Regions from separate parts of the Paraburkholderia caffeinilytica genome, predicted to be linked through region 1. Evidence: predicted binding sites of a transcription regulator. Region 1 holds the regulator's gene; the other holds the start of a gene.
What was found. Region 1 encodes LexA, which represses DNA repair genes until DNA is damaged. Its sites were predicted from a motif close to ACTGTATNNNNATACAGT; they were not measured.
Positions count from the first base shown of each region.

Region 2: a site for LexA is predicted at 4,163-4,180, ahead of DSC91_RS20980 (PA0069 family radical SAM protein). Genes of this name have one in related genera too.

Region 1 is NZ_CP031467.1:3,901,570-3,907,077, reverse strand. Features, by position in the region: gene cysW (sulfate ABC transporter permease subunit CysW) at 1-834, opposite strand, end outside; gene cysT (sulfate ABC transporter permease subunit CysT) at 831-1,733, opposite strand; gene DSC91_RS33725 (sulfate ABC transporter substrate-binding protein) at 1,937-2,986, opposite strand; gene lexA (transcriptional repressor LexA) at 3,302-3,952, shown strand; gene DSC91_RS33715 (hypothetical protein) at 4,021-4,365, shown strand; gene DSC91_RS33710 (DUF2939 domain-containing protein) at 4,542-5,204, shown strand; gene DSC91_RS33705 (universal stress protein) at 5,371-5,508, opposite strand, start outside.
Region 2 is NZ_CP031467.1:1,113,245-1,118,752, forward strand. Features, by position in the region: gene rimM (ribosome maturation factor RimM) at 1-452, opposite strand, end outside; gene rpsP (30S ribosomal protein S16) at 570-824, opposite strand; gene DSC91_RS20970 (PQQ-dependent sugar dehydrogenase) at 1,072-2,199, shown strand; gene DSC91_RS20975 (NINE protein) at 2,496-2,963, shown strand; gene DSC91_RS20980 (PA0069 family radical SAM protein) at 2,980-4,125, opposite strand; gene DSC91_RS20985 (Lrp/AsnC ligand binding domain-containing protein) at 4,234-4,722, opposite strand; gene DSC91_RS20990 (D-amino acid dehydrogenase) at 4,892-5,508, shown strand, end outside.

The sequences.
Region 1 (5,508 bases):
GGCCAGCACCGACGCCACGGCGAACGCCGCCGAGAAGTTGTATTCGTTATAGAGAATTTCGACGTGCAGCGGCATCGTGTCGGTCTGGCCGCGAATGTGGCCGGACACCACCGACACCGCGCCGAACTCGCCCATCGCCCGCGCATTGCACAGGATCACGCCGTACAGCAGACCCCATTTCACGTTCGGCAGCGTGACGCGCCGGAAGATTTGCCAGCCCGAGGCGCCGAGCACGTGCGCGGCTTCTTCTTCGTCGTTGCCTTGCGCCTGCATCAGCGGAATCAGTTCACGCGCGACGAACGGGAACGTGACGAAGATCGTCGCCAGCACGATGCCCGGCACCGCGAAGATGATCTGCACGTTGTGATTCTGCAGCCACGGACCGAACCAGCCCTGTGCGCCGAACATCAGCACGTAGATCAAACCGGAGATCACCGGCGAAACCGAGAACGGCAGATCGATCAAGGTGGTCAGCAACGCCTTGCCGCGGAACTCGAACTTCGCGATACACCACGAAGCAGCGAGGCCGAACACGAGATTCAGCGGCACCGCGATCGCGGCCGTGATAACGGTCAGCTTGATGGCCGACAACGCATCCGGATCGACCAGCGATTCCAGATAGAAGCCGATGCCCTTGCTCAAAGCCTGATAGAACACGGCGACGAGCGGCACAACGAGAAACAGCGCGAGAAACAGCAACGCGATGCCGGTCAGAATCCAGCGCACGACGGGCGGCTCGGTAACCGGATCGGGCCGGCGCGCGACATTGAGCGGCGCGCGCGGCGCCACGGCGACAACCGCGGCATCCGTACCATTCAGGGAGCGGCGGCTCATTGCACACCTCCGCCCACGCCGATTGCCGCCGCACTCGCGGCGGCAGGCGCCGGGCCTGCGCCGCCACGGCTCGTGCGGCGCTGCAGATACCACTGCAGCGTATTGATGAACAACAGCATCAGGAACGACACCACCAGCATCACGACCGCCAGCGCCGTGGCGCCGGCGTAATCGTACTGTTCGAGCTTGGTGATGATCAGCAGCGACGTGATCTCCGATTTCATCGGCACGTTACCGGCGATGAAGATCACCGAGCCGTACTCGCCGAGCGCCCGTGCGAACGCCAGCGCGAAACCCGTGAGCAAAGCCGGGAACACCGCGGGCAACACCACGCGCCGGAACGTCAGCCAACGGGACGCGCCGAGGCACGCAGCCGCCTCTTCCTGTTCGCGCTCGAACTCCTCGAGCACCGGCTGCACGGTCCTCACGACGAACGGCAAACCGATAAAGGTCAGCGCGATCAGCACACCGGCCGGCGTGAAGGCAACCTTGATGCCGAGCGGTTCGAGAAACTGGCCGATCCAGCCATTGCCCGCATACACCGCCGCGAGCGAAATGCCGGCCACGGAGGTCGGCAAAGCGAACGGCAGATCGACCACCGCGTCGACGATACGCTTGAACGGGAAGGTGTAGCGCACCAGCACCCACGCGACCAGAAAGCCGAACACCGCGTTGATCAGCGCGCCGCCGAGGGCCGAGAAAAACGTCAGGCGATACGACGCGAGCACGCGCGGCGAGCTCACGGCGCGCACGAACTGGGCCCAGTCGAGCGTCGCGGTCTTGAGGAAGGTCGCCGCGAGCGGAATCAGCACCACGAGGCTCAGATAAGCCACCGTGATGCCGAGTGTCAGGCCAAAACCGGGCAACGCGCTCGGTTTGCGGAAGGTGAACGTCGTCATGCTCAGTACTCTTTCAGGGTTGAGGCCGGCGGCTCTTTTTTCGGCTGCCTGGCTGACCAGAAAGCGCGCCGGACGGCGCGCTTTCTGGCGAGGTGCGACTAATGCGGTCATCGGCTGCGCTCAACTGCAGCGTTCAACCGCGACCTTCAACTGCGGTGCCGACCGCGGCGTCCAGGCGCGCATCTCGTTCGACTGAGTGCCCGTTACTGTGGCGAGTAGATCGAATCGAACACGCCGCCGTCGGCAAAGTGCGTCTTCTGCGCGTTCGCCCAGCCGCCGAACGAATCGTCTACCGTGTACAGCTTCAGCTTCGGAAACTTCGAAATCAGCTCGGTCGGCACCTTGTTCGAACGCGGCCGATAGAAATTCTTCGCGGCGATTTCCTGGCCTTCCTCGCTGTACAGGAAGTTCAGATAGGCTTCGGCCAGCTTGCGCGTGCCGTGCTTGTCGACCACCTTGTCCACCACAGCAACCGGCGGCTCGGCCAGAATGCTCACCGACGGCACGACGATTTCAAATTTTTCCGGTCCGAATTCCTTCAGCGAGAGGAACGCTTCGTTTTCCCACGCAATCAGCACATCGCCGATACCGCGTTGCACGAAGCTGGTGGTCGCGCCACGTGCGCCCGAATCCAGCACGCCGGCATTCTTATAAAGCTTGCCGACAAATTCCTTGGCCTTCTGGTCGTTGCCGCCCGGCTGATGTTCCGCATAGGCCCAAGCGGCCAGGTAGTTCCAGCGCGCGCCGCCCGAGGTCTTCGGATTCGGCGTGACGATCGACACACCCGGCTTGATCAGATCGTCCCAATCCTTGATGTGCTTCGGGTTGCCCTTGCGCACCAGAAACACGATCGTCGACGTGTACGGCGAGGCGTTGTCCGGCAAACGCTTTTGCCAGCCCTTGTCGAGCAGACCCTTGTTAGCCAGCGCGTCGATGTCGTAGGCAAGAGCCAGCGTCACCACGTCCGCCTGCAAACCGTCCAGCACCGAGCGTGCTTGCGCACCCGAGCCGCCGTGCGACTGCTTGAAGGTGATCGTCTCGCCCGTTTTCGCCTTCCATTCCTTGCCGAATGCCTGGTTGACGTCCTGGTAAAGCTCGCGTGTCGGGTCGTACGACACGTTCAGCAACGTGGCGTCGGCTGCATGTGCCTGCGCCGTGACGCCAACCGCGGCGATCGTGCCGGCTGCGCCGAATGCGAGCGCCGCGATAAGTTTTCTGGTCCTGCCAGCCAGCCCCGTGCCTTGGTGATTCATGCCAACTTTCTCCGCGTTGTGGTCCGCTGAAACAGCGTGTGGTGTTGTCTTGCGTCGCGGTCACGTGCACATGAGCGCCAACTCGAAGGGCAGTCTATCGAAGAGCTTTCATCATTAAAAATAATGTTTCTTCATTTTTTAATACGCAAAAGTGGTAATGACGGCCGGATAAGGCGTTGCGGCACGAAAACGGGTGTTATGGCGTCCTTGGACGACGCTGGAGCGCCACCCAAAGTCACGAACTTAAAGTAAAGCTTGAATTGCGCGGAATACTGTATAAAAATACAGTCACCTGTTCATACATACAGTGGCGCTATGACCAAACTCACCGCACGACAGCAGCAGGTTTTCGATCTGATCCGCCGGGCCATCGAACGCACCGGCTTTCCGCCTACCCGCGCGGAGATCGCCGCCGAACTGGGGTTCAGCTCGGCCAACTCGGCAGAAGAGCATTTGCGGGCGCTGGCTCGCAAGGGCGTGATCGAACTCGCGGCCGGCGCATCGCGCGGCATTCGCCTGCTGGGCGGGGCGGAAGATTCGCCGTACCAGTTCACGCTGCCGCACGCCAGCATCATGCAACTGTCGTTGCCGCTGATCGGCCGGGTTGCCGCGGGTAGCCCGATCCTCGCGCAGGAACATATCTCGCAGCACTACGCGTGCGACCCGGCGCTGTTCTCGAGCAAGCCGGACTACCTGCTGAAGGTACGCGGGCTGTCCATGCGCGACGCGGGCATCTTCGACGGCGACCTGCTCGCGGTGCAGAAGAGAAGCGAGGCCAAAGACGGCCAGATCATCATCGCGCGCCTCGGCGACGACGTGACGGTCAAGCGCTTGAAGCGGCGGCCGAACGGTATCGAGCTGATCGCCGAGAACCCCGATTACGAGAACATCTTCGTTGAAACCGGCAGCGCGGAATTTGCGCTCGAGGGTATCGCCGTCGGGCTGATCCGCCCTGGCGAGTTCTAACCCCTGCTCGCTTCTGGCTCGCCAGCCAACCCAAAGCTGCCCCAACGTTGAATCGCCTGGAGAGACTCATGGAACGCCTTGCCCGCCTGCTGCCTTTTCGCCAGTTCGGTCGTCTGCGTCATCTGCGCAAGCTGGTGCCTTGCTCACTGATCGAGGCGTCCTCCGCCGTTACTCCGTCACTGTTCGACGCGCCCGCCGGCGTATCGAGCCTGCCGTCCTCGCTGCCGGCTTTTGCTCGCGTATCGTTGAATTCCGGGCTGAATACGGCTGAACCCGCGCGTCGCGCGCCGGTGCGCGTATATCACGGTCCGTCGCGGCTGATCATGGTGGGCACGGTAGACGCCGTGTGCCGCATGATCGACCGTTGCATCGCAGATGAAGCCAACGTGCACGGCGCGGTGTTCGAGTCATAAACTGTCCTCGCCCGTGCGCGGCATTCCACTGCGGCTGTGCGGCTGTGCGACGCCGGGCGTAAAGTGTTTCAGTCGTGTTTCACTCGCTCGCGCCTTCTCGAATATCGCATCGCGTGGGATCGTTTTCGCGTGACAGCGGTCCACGTTAGATCCCCTCTGATGGAGAGCCCCACTCGATGGCAGTTTCAACACGTACGAGGCGCAACGCCACCCGGCCACTGATCGTCACCTTGATTGTGATTGCGGTGATCGTCGCGTTGGGGTTCGGTTACGCGTCGCCTTACATGGCGCTGAATAACCTCAAACGCGCGGCGGATGCGCGCGATGCGCAAACCGTCAATGAATACGTCGACTTTCCCGCATTGCGCGAGAGCCTGAAGCAGCAGGTCACCGGCCTGTTGACACGCCGGCTCGACACCCAGGGCACCGGCAATCCGTTCGCGGCGATTGGCGCGATGATCGGTGTGGCGTTGATCGGCCCCCTGGTCGACGCTTATGCGACACCCGACGGCGTCGCGGCATTGCTGAACGGCATGCCGCCGCGCGGCAACCCGGGAGAACGACCACCTGTTCCAGCGGGCGCCGGCAATCCGCCGGCCACAACGGCGCCTGCACAAGAACCGACACCCCCTGTTCCCGGCAATACTGCCAACGGCGCAGCTAACAAGGGGAACAGCGCCGCGCCACCGCAGCCGCCGCAAACCACGGCGGGCTACCGCGGCCTCAACGAGTTCGTCGTCAACTACCAGCATGGCGCTGGCGACGCGCGCTACTCGGCGATCTTGCGGCGCGAAGGTTTGTTCACGTGGAAACTGGCCGCGGTCGATTTGAACAAGTGATCGCCCGGCAGGCGCAATCGACGGGGGCGTAGGTGCGAATCATAGTTTGGCCGAACGATCGCCGTGAACGCGCGACCGTTCGGTCGCGTGCCACATTCAGCTGATTCAGTTCAGCCGATTCAGTTCGGCTTATTCAGCCCAGCCCGCGCCCTCCTCTCGCCGTGCGTCAAGCCGCCGCCGCTTGCTGCTCCTGCGCAGAGGAGCACGCCACCAGAATGCTGCACGAGACCCGGTCGAGCAGTTGTGTATTCCCCGCGCCCATCCACCATCGTGACAGACCGGTGCGGCAACGGTGGCCGACCAC
Region 2 (5,508 bases), 1.7 Mb from region 1:
ACGCGCGTGCCGCGCAGCGCCAAGGCCACATCGCGGTCGCTAACGCCGCCCAGATGGGCAACGATACTGTCGCTATGCGTTTTTGCCTGTAGTGACGGCGCCGACTTGCGCTCATGGCCTTTCAGCAACCACCAGCGCTTCGCGCTTAGCAATGCGTCTCCGCCGTGCCCGGCATCCGCATGGGCTGCGACCTTGACCCAGCCTTTGAGGCCGTAAGCGTCGACGATTGCACCGACCTCGACCGCATCGGCCGGCCAGCTTTCCACCGTTTCCGCCCGCATTTCTGCCGCACTGGAACCGGCGCTTGCAACTTTGGCTTTCGCCCGGCCCTCGGCCCCTTCGACCGGCTTGCGGACGAATGCACCGAACGGCGCCTGACCAGACGTCTTCGCGCGCGGGGCTGCCGCATTTGCCTTCACGCGACCTGAATTGCCGGAATCACGTTCAGACATAAGAGAACCTCGCTGCCAACTTCGACGTCTGCCTCAGCAAAACTCGCGCATCGGACTGCTCACGCAAGCTGCGCGAGCCGCCGGCCAAACCGACGACGATACGCATGCCAGCTACCATTAAGCAGCCGGTTGCGCCTTTTGCGCTTCCTTCACGAGACGCTGAACGGTCGGCGACAGTTGCGCGCCAACACCTTGCCAGTACGTCAGGCGGTCTTGAGCGATACGCAGCGACTCACCCTTCGTAGCGACCGGGTTGTAGAAGCCAACGCGTTCGATGAAGCGGCCGTCACGACGGTTACGCGAATCGGTTGCGACGATGTTGTAGAACGGGCGCTTCTTGGAGCCGCCACGAGCCAAGCGGATGATGACCATACTAGAATCCTTGAAAACCGGGGTTCGGAACGACTGAAACACGCGATTATAGCGGGAAACCGACGCCATAACAAACACTTACCGGGATAAACTGCACGACGGGGTTGTGCCGGCCATTCGGGCGGAGGCCTCGAACCACGCCGAAACGCCCGAATTACCTGACGGAGCGCCCGTGAAACTCCTGCCGCCGCCTGCGTTTTTTTTCGCTTCGTGCGCCGTCTTTCCGCGAATTGCCGGCTTTTCGCCGATGGCCGGCTTTTGGCGCGCCGTCTGCGTTCAAGGCCTGCGAGCGGGCGCTGCGATGCTACTCGTCGCCACGGCCCTGCCGGTGCTGGCCGCGCTGCCGGTCGAGCGCATCGCACTGCCGCCCGGCTTCCACATCGAGGTCCTGTCGGACGCCGTACCGAGCGCCCGGGGGATGGCGCTCTCGCCAAAGGGCATTCTTTATATAGGCAGCCTTGACGGCCACGTCTACGCGCTCGAATTGCAAAGTGGGCGCGTGACGGCTCGCCACGTGATCGCCTCCGGATTGGAAACGCCGGCTGGCGTGGCGTGGCGGGATGGCGCGCTGTACGTGTCCGCAGTGTCGAAAATTCTACGCCTGGACGCGATCGACGCCCATCTGAACGACCCGCCCAAGCCGGTCGTGGTCACCGACACATTGCCGGCAGAAACTCATCATGGCTGGAAATTCATCGCTTTCGGGCCGGATGGCAAGTTTTACGTGCCGCAAGGCGCGCCCTGCAACGTCTGCCTGAAAGACCGCGCCCGCTTTGGGTTGATCGGCCGCATGGACCCGGACGGCAGCCATTATGAAGTCGTGGCGCGTGGCGTTCGCAACTCCGTCGGCTTCGCGTGGCACCCGGTGACGCATGAGTTGTGGTTCACCGACAACGGCCGCGACCTGATGGGCGACGACGTACCGGACGACAAGCTCAACCGTGCGCCACGCATCGGCATGGATTTCGGTTTTCCGTACTGCCATGGCGGCGACACGCCCGACCCCGAATTCGGCAAAGACCATCCATGCAACACCTTCACGCCGCCGGCTGTCAAACTCGGCGCGCACGTCGCCTCGCTCGGCATGCGCTTTTACAGCGGCTCAATGTTTCCGGCGGCTTATCGCGACAATATTTTCATCGCTGAACACGGCTCGTGGAATCGCAGCAAGAAGGTCGGTTACCGCGTCGTGCGAGTGATCACCAACCCGGACGGCAGCAACGCGCGCCAGGAAGTCTTTGCCGAAGGCTGGCTCCAGCCGGGTGAATCCGTATGGGGCCGCCCAGCCGATGTGCAGCCGATGCCAGACGGCTCCCTGCTAATCAGCGACGACTACGCCGGCGCCGTCTATCGCGTAACTTATTCCGCGCCCTAGGCCAAACCGCAGCGCAATAACGCGCACAGACCGCCCGCGCAGCCAAACCTGCGGCACCGGCGGCCACCCGCACAACGATGCCCACACAGACGTGACACCCGGCAACGCATACAGAATCGCTCAGGCCCCCGACGTTGCCCGCCCGCGGCGAATCCACGGCGAACACACGCAACCGCGGCCTCCATGCGCTCTCACACTACGTGACCGGCACCGCGCGGCGTGGCGTAGAATGCGCGTCGGCCCACGCCCACCGGCGCCCGCTCCTTTCGACCGCCTGTCACTCTCCTCTCGCCTACATGTCCACCCTTGCTCCGGCTTCCTCGTATTTCAGATCCAAGACGATTACCGCTGCGCTGGCATTCTTCTTCGGCAGCCTCGGTGCCCACCGCTTCTATCTGTACGGCATGCGCGACATTTACGGCTGGGCCCATCTGCTCGGCACGCTGATCGGGATTCCGGGCGCCATGCTGGTGGTGGCAAGCGAGCGGGCCTCGATGCTCGGCTGGGTGCTCGCGTTTTTCGGCGCTGTTTCGCTGCTCTCCGCCTTTCTGGCAGCGATCGTCTACGGCCTGCGCCTGGACGACAAATGGGACGCGCAGTTCAACGCACAAACCCAGCGCAAAAGCCGCTCTGGCTGGACTGTCATTTTCATCGTGATCTTTTCGCTGTTGATCGGCGCGTTCCTGCTGATGACGGGCCTCGCGATCTCGTTCCAGACTTACTTCGAAAGCCAGGTGCAGGCCGCCAAAGCGCTGTCGCAATGACCTGCCGCGCACCGCGCTAAAAAAGCCTCAATTGCGGATTGTCGCGTAGCAACGGTTCAGCCGGCGCCGGCTCGATCCGGCGAAAGTGCGACATATCCAGAATGCCGCGATCACGCCGGTTTAGCCCGAGCCGGCGCACGGCCTTATGGAAGCGCTGCTTCAGCAAGTCCGCCCATAGGCCTTCTCCCTTCATTCGGGTGGAGAAGGACGAGTCGTAGTCCTTTCCGCCCCGCATATCGCGCACGCGGCTCATCACCCGGTCGGCCCGATCAGGAAAATGCGCCGCGAGCCAATCCTTGAATAGCGGCGCGACTTCCCATGGCAAGCGCAGCACGATGTAGCTCGCATTGCTCGCGCCGGCTTCGGCACAGGCTTCCAGCACGCGCTCCATGTCCGGCTCGGTGACGAACGGAATCACCGGCGCGATGCTGACGCCAACAGGTATGCCCGCCTCGCTCAACGTACGGATGGTGCGCAACCGGCGCGACGGCGTGGCCGCACGCGGCTCGAGCGTGCGTGCGATATCCGCATCCAGCGTGGTGATCGTGATAGCCGCCATGAACTGCCCGCGCGCCGCCATGGGCGCAAGCAAATCAATATCCCGCTCGATGAGCGACGATTTGGTGATCGCCGCGAACGGATGGCCGCGCTCGCTGAGCACTTCGATCACCCGCCGCGTGAGGCGCAAATCCCGCTCGACGGGCTGCCAGGCGTCTGTATTGACGCCGAGCGCGATCGGCTCCGGCACATAGGACTTCTTTGACAACTCGCGCCCGAGCAACTCCGGCGCGTTGACCTTCGCGTAGATGCGGCTTTCGAAGTCGAGGCCCGGCGACAGCCCAAGATAACTATGCGTGGGCCGCGCGAAGCAGTAGATGCAGCCATGTTCGCAACCCCGATAAGGATTCAGCGACACGCCGAACGGAATATCCGGCGACGCGTTGCGCGTGAGAATGGTTTTGGCACGCTCTTCGAAAACCTGCGTGCGCAAGACCTTGGGCTCGCCGTCCTCCTCTAATGACGAAAGCCAGCCGTCGTCCACCACCTCGCGCTGATCGACTTCGTAACGGCCTTGCAGGTTCGTCACCGCGCCACGCCCCTTGCGAGGCGTGGGCGGAGCAATCGGAAATTCGTTGGCGGAGTGGGGGTCGGAATCGGTCACGGCTGGAACACGCAAGAAAGCAAAACGGCGCAAAACACCTGTATAAATATACAGTGTTTACGCCGTTTGTCGAGCCCGACTATTTGTATTATTCAGCCCCCGTGCGAGCTAATCGCCAACCGCAATCGTCAGCGTTTCCTTGATCTCTTCCATCACCACGTAGCTCTTCGACTGCACCGCGCCGGGCAATTGCAGCAGGATATCCCCTAGCAGCTTGCGGTAGTCGGCCATTTCACCGATGCGCGCCTTGATCAGATAGTCGAAGTCGCCCGAAACGAGATGGCATTCCAGCACCTCGGGGATCTTCTGCACCTCGCGGCGGAACTGGTCGAACATGTTGCCGCTTTTGTGATCGAGCGTGATCTCGACAAATACCAGCAGCGCCGCGCCCAGCTCAGCCGGGTTCACCCTCGCGTGGTAGCCGGTGATCACGCCGTCGCGCTCCATCCGCTTGACGCGCTCGATGCACGGCGTGACCGACAGCCCGACCTGTTCGGCGAGGTCTTTCATCGCCATCCGGCCGTCCTGCTGCAGGAGCCGCAGGATCTTGTGATCGAGTTTGTCGAGGGCCCGGATCGGTTGGCGCTGTGTTCGCATGGTCTTTTTGCTGAAAATCTTGAAAATACAATAACAAAACCTACCTGACTGTTAATAGTATAGCGGTTATCACTGGGCGATCTGCGTTACACCTCGTTAATCGAACGAATTCAAACGAATCCACGAGCGCACCGCCCTCAGACCTCTTACTGGATATCCTGGAGCAGCTATGCGAGTCGTCGTCTTGGGCAGTGGCGTTGTCGGAGTGACAAGTGCTTATTACCTGGCGCGCGCCGGTCATGAAGTGACCGTCATCGATCGCGAGGCCGGCCCGGCGCTCGAAACCAGCTTTGCCAATGCCGGCCAGATCTCGCCGGGCTACGCGTCGCCGTGGGCCGCGCCGGGCGTGCCGCTGAAGGCTGTCAAATGGATGTTCCAGAAGCATGCGCCGCTGGCGATCCGCCTCGACGGCACGCAATTCCAGCTGCAATGGATGTGGCAGATGCTGCAGAACTGCACGTCGTCGCGTTATGCGGTGAACAAGGGCCGCATGGTTCGCCTCGCCGAATACAGCCGCGACTGTTTGCAAGCGCTGCGCGCCGAAACCGGCATCCAGTACGAAGGCCGCACCGGCGGCACGCTGCAGGTATTCCGCACGCAACAGCAGTTCGACGGCGCCGCAAAAGACATCGCCGTGCTGCGAGAAGCCAACGTGCCGTATGAACTGCTGTCGCCGGCCGAACTCGCGCAAGCCGAACCGGCGCTCGCCGCCGTCTCGCACAAGCTGACGGGCGGTCTGCGCCTGCCGGGCGACGAAACCGGCGACTGCCAGATGTTCACCACGCA